2 regions of the Listeria sp. MAN/IMW/UF464 genome follow, and region 1 is predicted to be linked to the other one. Evidence: predicted binding sites of a transcription regulator. Region 1 holds the regulator's gene; the other holds the start of a gene.
What was found. The regulator NrdR, encoded in region 1, represses ribonucleotide reductase genes. The targets are predictions, from matches to a motif close to AACACNATATATNGTGTT.

Region 1 (8,351 bases):
AAAGAGTTTCTTCTTTTCCTATAGCAGTTTTTACTTGAACATCTAGTTTTGGACCATAAAACGCAGCTTCACCCTCTGCTTCAAAGTAATCCATATTCATTTCATCCATTGCGGATTTAAGCATTGCTTGGGCTTTTTCCCACATCGCATCATCGTCAAAATATTTTTCAGTATTTTTCGGATCGCGATAGCTTAGGCGGAAGGAGTAATCTTTAATATCAAAGTCTTTATATACTTCTAAAATTAGCTCCACAACGCGTTTGAATTCATCTTTAATTTGATCTGGGCGAACAAATACATGTGCATCATTTAGAGTCATGCCACGAACACGTTGTAGTCCTGAAAGTGCTCCACTCATTTCATAGCGGTGCATCATGCCAAGTTCTGCAATACGGATTGGCAGTTCACGATAACTATGAATGTCATTTTTATAAATCATCATGTGATGTGGGCAGTTCATTGGGCGTAACACAAGTTCTTCGTTATCCATTTTCATAGTTGGGAACATATCTTCATGGTAGTGATCCCAGTGACCGCTTGTTTTGTAAAGTTCCACGTTTGCCATAATTGGAGTATAAACGTGATTGTAACCTAGGCGTTCTTCTTTATCCACGATATAACGTTCAATAACGCGGCGGATAGTTGCACCTTTTGGTAACCAAAGAGGTAGTCCTTGACCGACTTCGATACTGTTCGCAAATAAATCTAATTCTTTCCCTAATTTACGATGGTCACGTTCTTTTGCTTCTTTTTGCATTTGGATAAATTCTTTTAAGCCATTTTTGTCAAAGAAAGCTGTGCCGTAAATACGTTGAAGCATTTTGTTGTTGCTGTCGCCGCGCCAGTATGCACCAGCCACGCTTAACAGTTTAAACACTTGAATTTTACCAGTAGAAGGAACATGGACACCGCGACAAAGGTCGAAAAATTCACCTTGAGTATAAATTGTCACTGTTTCATCTTCAGGAATTGCTTCGATTAGTTCTAATTTATATTGATCGCCAATCGCTTCAAAACGTTTAATTGCTTCTTCACGAGAAACAACTTCGCGTTCGATTGGTACATTTTCACGAACGATTTTTTGCATTTCTTTTTCGATTTCAACTAAAGATTCATCACTAATAACAGCTTCTGTATCAATATCATAGTAGAAACCAGATTCAATCGCTGGACCAACTCCAAATTTCACATCTGGATAAAGTCGTTTTAGCGCTTGAGCCATTAGATGAGCAGTACTATGGCGCAAAATTCCAAGTGCATCTTCATGATCCGGAGTAACGATTTCAATTGCCCCATCTTCATGGATTGGAGTTACTAAGTCAAGTAATTCTCCGTTTAATTTACCTGCGAGTGCTTTCTTTTTTAGACCTGGACTGATGGAAGCCGCTATGTCAGCTGTTGACACGCCTGGCTCAAATTCTTTTACAGCGCCATCTGGAAATGTGATTTTCATACTAATCTCTCCTTTTCTTTTTTTAAATGTGGTTAGGAGGGCAAAATAAAAAACCCATCCCTCCTGTTGTCAAGGGACGAGTTTATGCTCGTGGTTCCACCCAAGATTCAGAAATAGCTAAAATTAACTACTTCACTCTTGTCGCCTGTAACGGAGCGATCCGTCTATTATTACTAGTAAAAAACGTTCCTAATAGAAGTTCCAAGGTGGTCCAAATTTAAGTTCCAATAGAAGGTTCCCAGCTAGCCCTTCCTCTCTATAATTTTCCGTTAAATTGGTTGTCCTTTTCATCACTTTGTTTTATATTACTTCACATTATAAGCCCGATGAGATATATTTGCAAGTACTTTTTAGAAGCGGCGATTTTTTCCTTCTAAGTTTACTTCTTTGGATAAATAACGCACCCGTTCCATGATTCGGCGAGCTTTTAGTTTTTCTTCCGTACCATTTTGAGCAAACATTAAATGATTCTCAAGTTGATCCATATTGTAATTAGACGAGAAGAATGTTGGTAATTCTTCTTGCATCCGGAATTGTAAAATCGCACCCAGCACTTCATCACGTGTCCACGCTGTCATCGATTCTGCGCCAATATCATCAAGCATTAATACTTCGGTTTCTTTGGCAAACTGGATTTTTTCGCCAACAGTATTATCCGAAATAGACTGCTTCACTTCCCGCATAAATTCTGGTAAATAAACTAGAGTCGTCGAAATACCTTTTAAAGCTAACTCTTTTGCAAGTGCTCCAAGCAAGTAGGATTTTCCAGTCCCAAAACTACCATGAATAAATAACCCCTTCACACGCTCACCATTTTGAGGCGGATAGTTATTTAAAAATTGATAAGCTTCAACAAGCGCCAATTTACGCGATTCTTCATCCGTATAAAAGTCTGCTAAATTAGCATCCACCACTTGTTTTGGCATGTAAAGCGAACGAATTCTCCGCTCGACAGCACGACGTTTATCTTCTTCAATTTTTTCTTTTGTTGGATAATAGGTGACAGTAATGAATTCCCCGTTAAGGACAAGTTTTGGAGCATAACCAGGCATTAATGTCTCTTCTTGCTCTGTGAATTTTTTATGTTGCGTCATAAATTCGTACAAATTAGACAAGTTTTGATTAATTAATTGTTCCGTAATATCTTCTTTATTTTCCTTGAAAAAATCTTGAATTGGTTGATAATGGAGAACTTGTTGTTTTAAACCTTGGTATTCTTTTTCAAAATCTCGCCCTTCAAAAAGCTGTCCTAATGTTCTTTCGATGTTATCCATATTCTTCACCTACCTTTTATTTAGTCGTTCTTTAATTTCACGAACTTGTTCTTCAAGCGTTTGTTTTTCTTTATCTGTCATTTTGTTTTCTGCTGGAGCAACTTGTTCTTTATCAAACCAATCCGGTAAAATTTCTTTTCTAGTGGATTTTTGGTAATTTCGGTTGTAATTATTATTTTTCGGTGTGGCTGGTTCTTCTTGTAATCGTTTATATTTTTCGTGCTCTTGCCACGCGAGATCCATAGCTTCTTTTGCCGTTTTTACATTTTTTCGTTTCCAGTGGGCCGCGATAGTCATCATGTAATTTTTAGAAAGCTTCCGGTCTAGGCGAAGTAAAACATATTCAATTAGCACATTCATCACGGGAACCGGGAGATTTTGTTGATTCATGACTTCTTCTACGACGCGTAAATCGGTTTCTGCCGGGATCGCGCCGTCTGAAATATCCACTAATAATTGGAATGGCGTGATGCTTTCTAAATAAACTTGAAGGGCTTCTTCATCATTTAAAGCTTCTTCTGGTTCTTTTTTTACAGGTGTTTCCTGCTTCATTTGCAATTTTGGTGGAGCGCCATTTTCAATCGTGTAGCCTTCGCGCACGATTTTTCGTAAATAAACGATGTCGATTTCGCCATTTGCATCAAGCGCACGATACAAATAACTCGGCATATCTTTTTCAGAAACTTGATAAATCCCGTGTAATTTTAAAATCGTTTGGCGCACTTCTTTTGTTATTTTTTCCCGGGCAATCATCCCTGGCGAAAGTAAACTTAAGAATAAATTAAAGTCAAAACTCGCGTCATCAAATTCGATTTCTTTTGGCGCAATTTTATCCACTAAAACCTGATTAGATTCTGATGGAACTGCACTACTGCCACCTTTAAACGGTTCAAAAACATCTTGGAACGAACGAGTAATTTCGCTGTATGTATCTGTGTCAAAAGTTTCATCTGCAAAAAAACGACGCAAACGCTGAAACTGCGCATTGCCAATTTTACTATATAAATAAATATTTAAAAGACCATCTGAAAAAAACTTTTCGGGTGATAACGGTGGTAAAATTTCGTAAATATAAAAGCGTTGGTCATTTTCTGTTTTCACATAACTTTTTAAAAGACCTAAGCCTTCTAGTTTCAATCGCGCCTCGAATAACGCTTTCAAACTAATATCAAGCATATTTAAAAGTTGGACGTGAGAATGCGCTTCTGACCAGAGTCTGTTTTCTTCCACTTCTGTGAACAGGGTTTGGTATAAAGCAAGACATTCCGCCCCCATTAACGGTTGATACAACATCGTAATTATTTTTCTATCGGCACCTGTCAAAATCCCACTTGCCTTCACTTGATAGCTATCTACCGCCTGAAGCTCCATCCAAAATTCCGTCAATTTACTCACCTATCTTTATTTTTTTCCATCAAATCTTTTAGTTCTTCTACAAACACACTAATATCTTTAAATTGGCGATAAACCGATGCAAAGCGCACGTAGGCAACTTCATCAAGACTCGCTAATTTATTCATTACTTTTTCACCGATTAAATCAGAAGCGATTTCGCTGTCACCAATGTTTCTTAGTTCACGCTCTACTTCATTCACGATTTCTTCAATTTGTTCCGCACTAACTGGGCGTTTCTCACAAGCTCTTATTAAACCACGTCTTACTTTTTCACGAGCAAATTCTTCTCTTGCCCCGTCTTTTTTCACAACTATTAAAGGACTCTCTTCTACCTTTTCAAAAGTAGTAAAACGGAATCCGCATTTTTCACATTCACGCCTTCTTCGGATGGAGTTACCATCGTCTGCCGGTCTTGAGTCTACAACACGCGTGCCATTATATTTACAAGTAGGACATCTCACAAAAAATCACTCCTATCTCTAGCATTCTTTATCTGTTTATTTGTATGCCTCATTATACCATGTGAAAGTAAGGGTGGCTATTTGTTATTAACAAAACGCTCGATAAATGTAAGGACTTGCTTTTGTGTTTTTTCCAGTGACTCATTATTATCTATCACAAAATCGGCTTTTTTCGCCTTTTCATCAATTCCCATTTGGCTATTAATTCTTGCTAATGCCTCTTCTTTAGTTAGGTTATTTCGTTCCATTAAACGCTTTAACTCTGTTTCCGGTGTCGTCCAAACAACGATAATTTGATCCACTAAAGATTCTAAATGACTTTCAAAAAGTAGCGGAATATCAAAAAATACAACTTTTTCTCCTGCTTCAAAAAAGCGTTCTCTTTCATTCAACATATAGTCTTTCACGCGAGGATGGGTAATTTCATTTAATTTTTCCCGTTTTTCTTTATCACGAAAAATAATTTCTCCTAGTTTAGCCCGGTTTAAAGTGCCGTCTTCAAGTAAAATGTCTTTTCCAAAGTATGCAACAATTTCCGCTAGGCCACCTGTTCCTTTTTCAACTACTTTTCTAGCTGCAATATCAGCATCAACTAGCGGAATTCCAGCTTGCTGAATCAGGTTACTCACAGTTGACTTTCCTGTTGCCACACTTCCTGTTAATCCAATTGTTTTACCCATGATTTCAGCTCGCTTTCTATTTTTGACAGTGCGGGCAAAAATGCGTCCCGCGTCCATTTAGTTTAATTTTTTCAATGGGTGTCCCGCAAATAACGCACGGTTCCCCAGTTTTTCCGTACACTTTTAATTTATCTTGATATTGTCCTAGTTTACCTTGTGAATTCACGTAAGTTCTAACAGTGGAACCACCAAGGGCAACTGCTTCAGTCATGATACTTTTTGTCGCTTCAAATATGCGATTAATTTCTTTATCAGATAGCGAGTTGGCGGCTCTCTCTGGATGCACTTTTGCTTCAAAACAAATTTCATCCGCATAAATATTCCCAACACCAGCAACTAATTTTTGATCAAGTAAGGCTGTTTTGATAGCTCTACTTGTTTTTTTCACACCAGTAGCAAAATCAGCTAATGTAAATGCAGGTGTTAAAGGTTCTGGACCTAGTTTTTTTATCGATTTTGTTTCTGACTCGCCGTATTTATTTGTCACTTCCATCGTCCCAAACTTCCGCACATCTAAAAAGCGCAATTCGGTATGATCTTCAAAATGAAAAATTATATGCGTGTGCTTAGTAACTTCCTCGTTCTCATCCATTAAACGGAATTTACCTTCCATACGCAAATGGGATAAAATCGTACAATTTGTTAAGTCAAATAGTAAAAATTTGCCGCGACGACGCACTGCTTCTATTTCTTGCCCGACAAGCATATGGACAAACTCGTCGGGTGGTGTTGCTACTATCATTTTGGGAACGCGGACAATCACTTGATCTATTTTTTTACCTGGGACTAATTCTTGTAATGTTGCGCGGACATTTTCTACTTCCGGCATTTCTGGCATATATAAACTCCCCGTTTCTCTATTTATTTCGCATCATACCAAGTGTCGCCAAATGCGCTATCAACTTTAAGTGGCACAGAAAGTTCTACCGCATTTTCCATTACATCAGGTACAATCTCTTCTAATTTTGCAATTTCTGCTTCAGGTGCTTCAAAGATAAGCTCATCGTGCACTTGAAGTAATAATTTTGCTTCTAAATTCTCAGATTTTAAGCGTTCGCTCATGAGAATCATTGCTTTTTTTATAATATCCGCGGCACTACCCTGAATAGGTGTATTCATTGCCGTTCTTTCCGCAAATCCTCTTACATTGAAATTGCGGCTGACGATTTCCGGAATATACCGACGACGATGTAAAATAGTTTCTACGTAGCCTTTTTCTTTCGCAAAACGAACAATATCTTGCATATATTCTTTTACAGCTGGATAACTCACAAAGTAACGATCAATAAAGTCTTTTGCTTCTTTTCTCGTGATACCAAGGTTTTGAGAGAGCCCATAATCACTAATTCCGTATACAATTCCAAAGTTTACTGCTTTGGCTTGACGACGCATTAAAGAATCAACTTCATCTTGTTCTACATGGAAAACATCCATCGCTGTTTTTGTATGAATATCATAGTCGTGTTTAAACGCATAAATTAAATTCTCGTCTTCAGAAATATGCGCTAAAACACGCAATTCTACTTGGGAGTAATCGGCGGAAAACATTTTCCAACCAGGTTTACTTGGTACGAAAACTTGTCTGATTTTCCGGCCTTCTTCAAGTCGAATCGGGATGTTTTGTAAGTTCGGATCTACAGAGCTTAAACGTCCAGTTTGCGTTAACGTTTGGTTGAAACGCGTGTGTACTTTATGCGTTTCTTTGTCAGTTACTTTAAGCAAGCCTTCAATGTAGGTAGATTGAATTTTACCTAGTTGACGATATAATAAAATTTCATCAATAATCGCATGTTTTCCTGATAAGCTCTCTAGTACATCCGCTGCGGTTGAATAACCAGTCTTGGTTTTTTTCACTGGAGGAAGTTCTAGTTTTTCAAATAAAATGACACCTAATTGTTTTGGTGAATTGATGTTAAATTCTTCGCCAGCTAGTGAATGAATCGATTCTTCTAATGTTTTCAATCTACCAGCTAATTCTACTTTCATATTTTCTAAACGTTTTGTATCTACGCTAACCCCTTGCATTTCCATTTGTGCCAAGACAAAAGTCAGTGGTAACTCTAAATCTTCCATCAAAGCTAATTGCTCATTTTCCTCTAAATCATCTACTAGTCTTTTCTCTAATTCAGCAATTGCTACTGCTTTTCTGGCTAAGTGGGCAGCAACAATGTTCTCTTCCGGCGTGCTTCGTTTAGCACCTTTTCCATAAATTGCTTCGTCTGTTTCTACTTCTGTATAATCATGTCTCACAGCAACACTTGTAAAGTCATCAATGGAATCTGATGGATTTAGTAAATAAGAAGCTAACATAATATCAAAAGTGACACCTTTTATAGCAAAACCAATTCGGTTCATCGCTACCATTGTTTTTTTCGCATCATAAACGACTTTTGTTTCGTCACTTTCCACCCAATTACGGAAAACCGCACTTTTTTCTGCAGTTTCCTTCGTAAAGAAGTATGTTCCTTGGCTAGAATGAACAGTTAATCCAATAAAGTTTGCGGTATGATAATTATCATTTTCCAGTTCCACATAAAGCGCGGTTTTCCCGCCAAAGTGTTGTTCTTTTAATTCGGTTACTATTTCAAAAGATAGTTCTTTTAATTCTTTTGCTTCTTCCGCTGTATCTCCTTCGATGTTTTTCAAAAGCGTTGTGAAGTTCATTTCTTTTAATAGTGGGATGACTTTTTCTGTTTGATAGCCATCATATTTCGTACTTTCGACTGTACATTCGATTGGTGAATCTACATTGATTGTCGCAAGTTCTTTACTTAAAAGAGCTAATTCTTTATTTTCTAGTACTTTTTCTTTTAATTTTTTACCTGAAATTTCTTCAGCATGTTCAAGGACACTTTCAACTGTACCGCCAAATTCATGCAAAAGTTTCAAGGCTGTTTTTTCACCTACGCCAGGAATGCCGGGAATATTATCAGATGAATCTCCCATTAAACCTTTCATATCAATGATTTGCGATGGTGTTAAGTCATATTTTTCTTTTAAGGTTTCTGGAGTGTTTGTTTCCATATCAGCTATACCTTTTTTAGTAATATAAACAGTGGTTTTCCGAGAAGCAAGTTGAGTTAAATCG
Region 2 (8,351 bases), 1.2 Mb from region 1:
AATGCTAAGTTTGGATCGAATAGCTTTTGTTCAAAGCGGCCATCTACAAGGACATCTATTAAGGATAAAAGTTCGAGTTTGTCAGTTGTTTCTTGCATCATTTCATCCCAAGTGTAGCCTGTCCATGACCAAATGTCTTTCGTTTTCCCATATGTCGCGCGGATTCGTTTCACGACAGATAGGCATGTGGCGGTATTTAAAAATGGTTCCCCGCCAAGCAACGTCAGACCTTGAACGCTCTCATGTCCGATGTCTTTTAGAATATCGTCTTCTAATTCTTTTGTGTAAGGTTTGCCGTATTTAAATGATTGCGCGGCCTTGTTGTAGCAGCCTTCGCAGTGGAAAGGACATCCAGATACATATAAACTGCACCGGACGCCCTCCCCGTCGACAAAGTTGAATGCTTTATAGTCGGCGATATACCCTCTGGATAATTCATTCGACTTCCATTCGCACGGTTTTGGATTATTCACCTAAGTTCTCCATATGTTTCACACGATTGCTAATTTCTACGTGGCGTCCATGAACCATTGGACGTTTCATCGGATTACCTAAATAACCACAAGTACGTTTTACAACATCTGCTTTTTCAGGATCAGTGTTTCCACAGCTTGGGCATTTAAAGCCTTCTTCTGTAGGAACAAATTCACCTTCAAAATCACATTCGTAACATTTATCAATTGGTGTATTTGTACCAAGGTAAGCTACACGATCATAGGAGTAATCCCATACAGCCTCAAGTGCTTTCGTATTGTGAACCATTTTTGGATACTCACAATAATGAATGAATCCGCCAGAGCAAAATTCTGGATAATCTTTTTCAAAATCGATTTTTTCAAATGGTGTGATTTTTTTACGAACATCATAATGGAAAGAGTTTTGATAATAGTCTTTATCTGTAATGTCTTTAATTACGCCATATTTTTCTTTGTCTAAACGGTTGAAACGGTCCGTTAAGCTTTCACTTGGAGTAGAATATACGCTAAACCAGTAGCCATATTCATCTTTCCAATTATCAGCATAGGCTTTTAGTTCTTTCACAATATCAAGCGTAAAGTTTTTTGCTTCTTTGTCGCCTTCCCATTCGCCGCCATAAAATACAGTTGCAGCTTCGTAAAGACCGATATAGCCGATCGAAATCGTAGAGCGTTCTTTATTGAATAGTTGATCGACATTTTCACCGTCTTGTAGTCGTTTGCCAAAAGCTCCATATTTATAAAGAATTGGCGCGTTTTCTGGACGAGCTTGACGGACACGGTTTAAACGGAAAAGTAGCGCATCTTTGACTGTTTTCATGCGCTCGTGGAAAATTTCCCAGAAACGTTCTTTGTCCCCACCACTTTGAATGGCGATTCGCGGAATATTAAGCGTTACAACCCCAAGATTGTTTCTTCCCGCGTTAACATGTTCTCCGTTTTCATTCTTCCAAGCTGGTAAAAATGAACGGCAACCCATTGGTACTTTGAAATCGCCTGTTAAACGAACGAGTGAATCGTAGTTAAGTACATCTGGATACATCCGTTTTGAGGAACATTCCAGCGCTAATTGTTTAATGTCATAGTTCGGATCTTCCGCATTTAAATTAGTTCCACGACGAATCGAAAATACTAATTTCGGGAAAATGGCAGTATGTTTATCTTTACCAACCCCGCCAATACGAACTTTTAAGATTGCTTTTTGAATTTCGCGGGCAAACCAATCTTCCCCAAGACCAAAGCCTAGTGTGACGAATGGAGTTTGGCCGTTACTTGTATATAATGTATTGATTTCATATTCTAAGCTTTGCATCGCATCGTAAATATCTTTGCGTGTTTTTTCCGCTGCGTAGCCTTCTTGTTTTTCTGGAACGACCCATTCTGTCGCATCTTTTTTGTGTTTTTCAAAGTTTAAACGAGCGTAAACGGATAATACTTCATCAATTCGGTCAACTGAGCAGCCGCCGTACTGTGAACTTGCTACGTTTGCAATGATTTGAGCAATTTGTGCTGTAGCTGTTTGGATTGATTTCGGGCTTTCTACGTTGGCATTACCAATCGTAAATCCTTTTGATAACATTCCTTCGATGTCGATTAAACAACAGTTTGTCATCGCATGGTATGGACTGTAGTCTAAATCGTGAAAATGAATTTCCCCTTTTAAATGAGCGTTCGATACGTGTTTTGGTAGCATGTATTTTAAGGCATAGCTTTTTGCTACGGCTCCTGCTGTCAAATCGCGTTGTGTATTGAAAACAGTCGCATCTTTATTTGCATTTTCGTTCACTACTGTTTTATCTTTTTGTAGTAATTTTTCTACGCTTTTGTGCATATCTGTGATGTTTTCGCGCTCGTGATCCCGGTCGTGACGATACTCTATGTAAGCCCTCGCTACATCAGGATACGTCGATTTCATTAAAGTGTTTTCGACGCATTGCTGGATTTCATCGATGGTCATATCTGTCTTGTTAGGTAATTCACTTACAACCTCAAGCAAAATCTCTTCTAAAAAAGTTTCGTCCTCTAATTCAATTGCTTTCATGGATGCTTCAACGGCATTACGAATTTTAATTAAATCAAAGTTTGCTTTGCGGCCATCCCTTTTTATCACCATTTGTTCATTAAGTTGTTCCACGTACATGATAATCCCCCACTAACTATATATTGTGTCTGCTATAATAATATAACACAATATAAAGTTTTTTTGTAATGATATCTGGGGATTTTTTTGAATTGGGACTAAAGAATTAAAAGCCATGAAAAATCTTTCACATAAAAGGTCTTTTGTCACTTTACTTCTTTTTATTTTTTTGCTACTTATGCAAGTTGCCCAACAGATGAATTTTTTCTTTGTGCAAATTGCCATAGTTTTTGTAAAGCGTTTTCATATACAATAAACACAAGTTAAAAAATAGAAAGAGGCGAAGTAAGTTGGCACAATTATCATTAGAACATATTTATAAAATTTACGATAACAAAGTAACTGCGGTATCTGACTTTAATTTAGAGATCGATGACAAAGAGTTCATCGTTTTTGTAGGACCATCTGGTTGTGGTAAATCTACAACTTTACGTATGATTGCTGGATTAGAAGAAATTTCTAAAGGCGAACTATCTATTGATGGTAAAGTAATGAACAATGTTGCGCCAAAAGACCGCGACATCGCAATGGTATTCCAAAACTACGCATTATATCCACATATGACTGTATATGATAATATGGCATTCGGTTTAAAACTTCGTAAAATGCCAAAAGACGAAATTAAAAAACGTGTTGAGCATGCAGCAAATATTCTTGGCTTAACTGAATACTTAAAACGTAAACCAAGTGCACTTTCCGGTGGTCAACGTCAACGTGTTGCTCTAGGTCGTGCAATCGTTCGTGATGCAAAAGTCTTCCTAATGGATGAACCACTTTCCAACTTGGATGCGAAATTACGTGTGCAAATGCGTGCGGAAATCACAAAACTTCACCAACAATTAGATACTACCATGATTTACGTTACCCATGACCAAACAGAAGCAATGACAATGGCAACTCGTATCGTTATCATGAAAGACGGTGTTATCCAACAAGTTGGTTCACCAAAACAAGTTTACGATCACCCAGTGAATATGTTCGTAGCCGGCTTTATTGGTAGCCCAGCAATGAACTTCTTCAAAGGTCGTTTAGAAGGTTCTAACTTTATCGGTGATGATTTCACTATCGCTGTTCCAGAAGGTAAACTTAAACTTCTTAAAGACAGAGGATTTGACGGTAAAGAAATCGTTTTCGGTATTCGTCCAGAAGACATTCATGATGAACCAATCGTTATTGAAGCAAACCCAGGTTACACTTTCAAAGCGACTACTATTGTTGCCGAGCTTACTGGTGCTGAATTCATGCTTCATAGCCGCGTTGGTACACACGAATTCGTAGCTCGTGTTGATGCTCGCTCTGAACACCAACCAAATGAAGTATTAACTTTAGCATTTGAAATGTCTAAATCTCACTTCTTTGACCCAGAAACAGAAGATAACTTAACTGACTAATATACTTAAAAAATCCCCGCCACATGTGGCGGGGATTTTCTTATTTTTCAAAAGGAAATTTAATTCCCCACTGCGACCTAACATCACTCATAATCGCGATAACATCATTCGTTAATTGATAGGTTGTATTTTCTCCAGTTGCAATACTTTCTTCCATTGCTGTAATTTCATATTCTAATGCTTTATCTGTTTCACCCGCTTTGATTTCTTCTACTTTTCCTGTCGCGGTGTATGTAACCGTTGCTCGGTCTGCCCGCGGATACTCATCTACAGTGATAAATCCTTCTTCACAGGCTATAACACCGCGTTTTGGTACTTTAGCTCGGAAAGAAAGCGACACTACGGCCAACTCTTCTTCTTTATTTTTCAGTAAAATACCTGATTGTTCGTCCACGCCCGTCTCGAATTTCTTCATCGTCGTTAATACTTCATCAGGTGCCGCGCTTAAAAAGTAACGCGCGAAACTCAATGCATATGTACCAATATCAAGTAATGCCCCACCAGCTAAATCCATATTATAGAAACGATTTTTCGGATCCTTTTCCTTAGCACTGCCGAAAGCTACTTGGATAATTTTAAGTTTACCAATTACGCCTGAATCAACTATTTCTCGTAATTTCTTATAAAGCGGCATATGGAAAATCGTCATGGCTTCCTTAACAATTAGCCCTTTTTCCTTAGCTAATGCATTTATTTCATTCAATTCCGCACTGCTTACAGTAATCGCTTTTTCTGCTAAAACATGTTTCCCATTATGTAAACTTTTCATAATAAATTCGTAGTGGTTAGAATGAGGTGTAGCAATATACACTACATCAATCATAGGGTCTGTAAGCATCGCATCAAAATCATCGTATACCTTTTCAATCCCGTATTGATTTGCAAAAACTTGTCCCTTCTCTAAACTTCGTGCTCCTACTGCATAGATTTCGCGATTTAACCCTTGCATTCCTTCCGCAAATTGGTGCGCAATCGAACCTGGTCCAAGAATTGCCCAGTTAAGCTTTTTCATCGTGGAATTCCCCCAAATATTTATTTTCGAACTTGTCAAAAACTATTGTATCATATATAACTATTCCGATTCGCACATGGTATACTTATGTTATTAACTAAAAAGGATGATTTTATTTGACTAATAAATATTTAATTTGTTCGGATATTGATGGTACACTACTGCGCCAAGATCAGACTGTTTCTGAGAAAACCCGTGATTTAATTCAAACTTTAGAAAATGACGGTCATATTTTTTCAATTTCTACTGGACGGATGTATCGTTCCGCCCGGGAAGTAGGTTTTCAAGTTAGTAAGTCTGGTCATGTTATTGCATCCAATGGTTCTTACGCAGCCATTCGTGACGAAGAGTTTCTTAAAACCACTTTAGAAGAAAAAGCCATTCGTGAAACATATGATATTATGCGCGATTTTGATTTACCACTATTTTTCTTCTCTACAAATACATTATTCTACACAAAAGAACCACCTGAGTTTTTCCGAGAGCTTGCTGATAAAAGCCGACTCGATACTGGACATAATAGTTTTTCACTCGTTTCTATTAATGATTCGCATGTTTTTGATGAAAACATGAATCAATTTTTAAACGCCATCGTAGTTTCAGAGGACGATACGTCTCGACTAGCCGATGTGCGTCAAGCGTTAAATCAAGCAAATGGAATTCGCGTACTTTCCTCTCACCATAATAATTTAGAGATTCTCCCTGCTAATTCTGACAAAAAAACTGCTGTAGAAGCGCTTGGAAAATATTACGGTATTCCTAGAGAAAGAATTATCACATTTGGTGATGGTGAAAATGATATTGGCATGCTACAATATGCAGGAACTGGTGTTGCAATGGCTAACGCAAGCGATAATGTCAAAGCAGCAGCAAATCAACTTACAGACACGAATGAAGCAGACGGGGTTTACAAATTTCTAAAAGAATTCATTTCATAGGAAAAGAGGAAAAGGGATGAAAAAAGGGATTTTAAAGTTGTTTCTAGTGTTAGCTTTAGTAGCTGGTATTTCGGTACCAAGCTCCATTCAAGCCGAAGCCGCAACACCAACGATAAAAGTGCATTTCATTGATGTTGGTCAAGGGGACGCCATTTACATCAAGGCTCCTAGTGGCGAAGATATTTTAATCGATGCCGGCAACAAAGGAAAAGGGAAGATTGTAGTTAATTATTTGAAGAAATTAAAAGTAAAAGATATTGAAGTCATGGTTGCTTCTCACCCAGATGCAGATAATATTGGCGGTCTGCCCGAAGTGATGAATAGCATTAAAGTCAAAAGCCTTTATGCGCCAAATTCCACAAACACAACAGCTGCTTACAAAGATTTTGTCAATACAGCCAAAAAGAAGAAACTACCAATCAAAACGGCAAAAGCTGGTGTAAAATTACCAATTAAAGGTGTAAACGCACAATTTGTAGGTCCTGTAAAAACATACGGAAAAACAGATCGCAATAATTGGAGCGCCGTCCTTCACCTAACTTATAAAAAAAATACCTTTCTTCTCACTGGAGATGCTCAAACAAAAGCAGAAACAGATATGATAAAAGCGAAGAAAACTTTACGAGCTGACGTGTTAAAAGTAAGCACTCAAGGCTCAAAAACAGCTACTAGTAAAGCTTTCGTCAATGTTGTAAAACCAAAATATGCGATAATAAGCGTTGGTAAAAACGGCTACGGCCACCCTACCTCGCAAACGGTTACCACATTAACCAAAGCAAAAGCAAAAGTTTACCGAACAGACCGCAACAAAACCATCGTTGTTACTGGTAATGGCGCTAATTATACAATAGGAAAATAAATTATTTAAAAGAGCTAGGAATGCACAACTGCTGTTATTCCTAGCTCTTTACTGTTATTTATTTTTTTAGACGTTTTACCTCACAAATGTGGCAAAAATATTACGATTACTTTTCTCACAAACGGGTAATTGCATAAGACAAGCTATTTAAAGGGTCTTTTTTTAGTACCTTTATTCACTTGTACGATGATACAATATACTTGTGTACATACAACTGAACCTGAAGGAGACGAAATAAAAGATGGCCTATCCATTTAATCACAAAGAATTTGTTACAATGATGGAACAGTACAATTTAAAATCCAACAGCATTACTATACCAGAACACACGGTACTAAATGATTTAGTTCTCGAAAATAAAGACTGCGTTTATTTATTAAAATCCGGTATATTAGCAGGATATATCGATTTTGACAATGATAAAATTTATTCTATATTTACTTCTAATTTTTTCATGGGTTACTACACCATTTTCCAAAATAGACCTCTTGTTTTGACGTACCAAACTTTAACAGAATGCGAAATCATCATCTACAAGAAAAAAGACATTGAGTATTCTCTTTCCCTATTCCCTGAAAACTTTGGCTTCCAGTATACAATTATGCGATCCATTGCTAAACACGGCTATTATAAATCACTTCTACAATATCGTGATAAAAAAGACCAATTAGCTTTTGTTTTTGAAATGCTTATTAAAATCCTGGATATACAACCTGAAGACGGCGTGGCGATAATCCCTAAAGCAGTCAGCACAACCGTTATTAAAAACTACTGTACGCTTTCAAAAGCATTTTTCTATTCTCAATTAAAAGAATTAAAAGAAGCTGGTATTATTTCAAAAGTAAAACTACAATGGCATGTTAATATGGAAGCACTTCTAGAAAGAAATAATGATGCTATAAGATAAGTAAAAGGATGCAGCATATACGCTGCATCCTTTTTTATTTAATATCAATAGTGTAAATATCAACTTCTTGCTCTTTTTCACCATATGTCGCTTGTTTCGTTTCTTGTTTCGAATAACCTAGATGCTCGAAAAATCCGCGTCCTTTTTCATTTTCAGCTAGAACTCCAAGTGCTAAGGAATCGGCTCCACCATCATTTGCCCATTCTTTAATAGTTTGGTGAAGTACTTTTCCAAGGCCATTGCCACGAGCGTCTGGTGTTAATAATAATAGGCCAATAAACCAGCGACCTTTTCTCGGATAATCAGAAACAATATCTACTAAGCCGATTGGTTTTTCATTTTCATCCAATACCGCCAGTATAAATTTATCGAATCTCGTTTTCCCGTCTGGAATTTCTGTGATAATTTTTAATGCATCGCTTTTTGATGCGGGTTTATTTTGTTCAATTAAATAATAATCTTCTGATGCCGCGCAAACTGCCTCTGCAAGTTCTACATCTTTTTCATTTAAAAATTTCACATGATAATTACGTTTCATTATTTCACTCTTTTCTTTTATCAAGTTTCCATGTCAATCATGCCATAAATTCCCTGTCGTTTCAATAGATAGCCGGAAATCTGTCCTAAT

Region 2: the regulator NrdR is predicted to act here: its motif matches at 2,661-2,678, upstream of nrdD (anaerobic ribonucleoside-triphosphate reductase).

The regions. Positions count from the first base shown of each region.
Region 1 covers NZ_JBZWZP010000001.1:135,889-144,239, reverse strand. The annotation lists gene thrS (threonine--tRNA ligase) at 1-1,453, opposite strand, end outside; T-box leader at 1,523-1,753, opposite strand; gene dnaI (primosomal protein DnaI) at 1,804-2,727, opposite strand; gene AC4PG0_RS00740 (replication initiation and membrane attachment family protein) at 2,737-4,113, opposite strand; gene nrdR (transcriptional regulator NrdR) at 4,119-4,583, opposite strand; gene coaE (dephospho-CoA kinase) at 4,661-5,263, opposite strand; gene mutM (DNA-formamidopyrimidine glycosylase) at 5,280-6,101, opposite strand; gene polA (DNA polymerase I) at 6,125-8,351, opposite strand, start outside.
Region 2 covers NZ_JBZWZP010000001.1:1,367,406-1,375,756, forward strand. The annotation lists gene nrdG (anaerobic ribonucleoside-triphosphate reductase activating protein) at 1-473, opposite strand, end outside; gene nrdD (anaerobic ribonucleoside-triphosphate reductase) at 466-2,616, opposite strand; gene AC4PG0_RS06990 (ABC transporter ATP-binding protein) at 2,907-4,007, shown strand; gene AC4PG0_RS06995 (Gfo/Idh/MocA family protein) at 4,048-5,019, opposite strand; gene AC4PG0_RS07000 (Cof-type HAD-IIB family hydrolase) at 5,136-5,957, shown strand; gene AC4PG0_RS07005 (ComEC/Rec2 family competence protein) at 5,974-6,816, shown strand; gene AC4PG0_RS07010 (Crp/Fnr family transcriptional regulator) at 7,058-7,723, shown strand; gene AC4PG0_RS07015 (GNAT family N-acetyltransferase) at 7,758-8,261, opposite strand.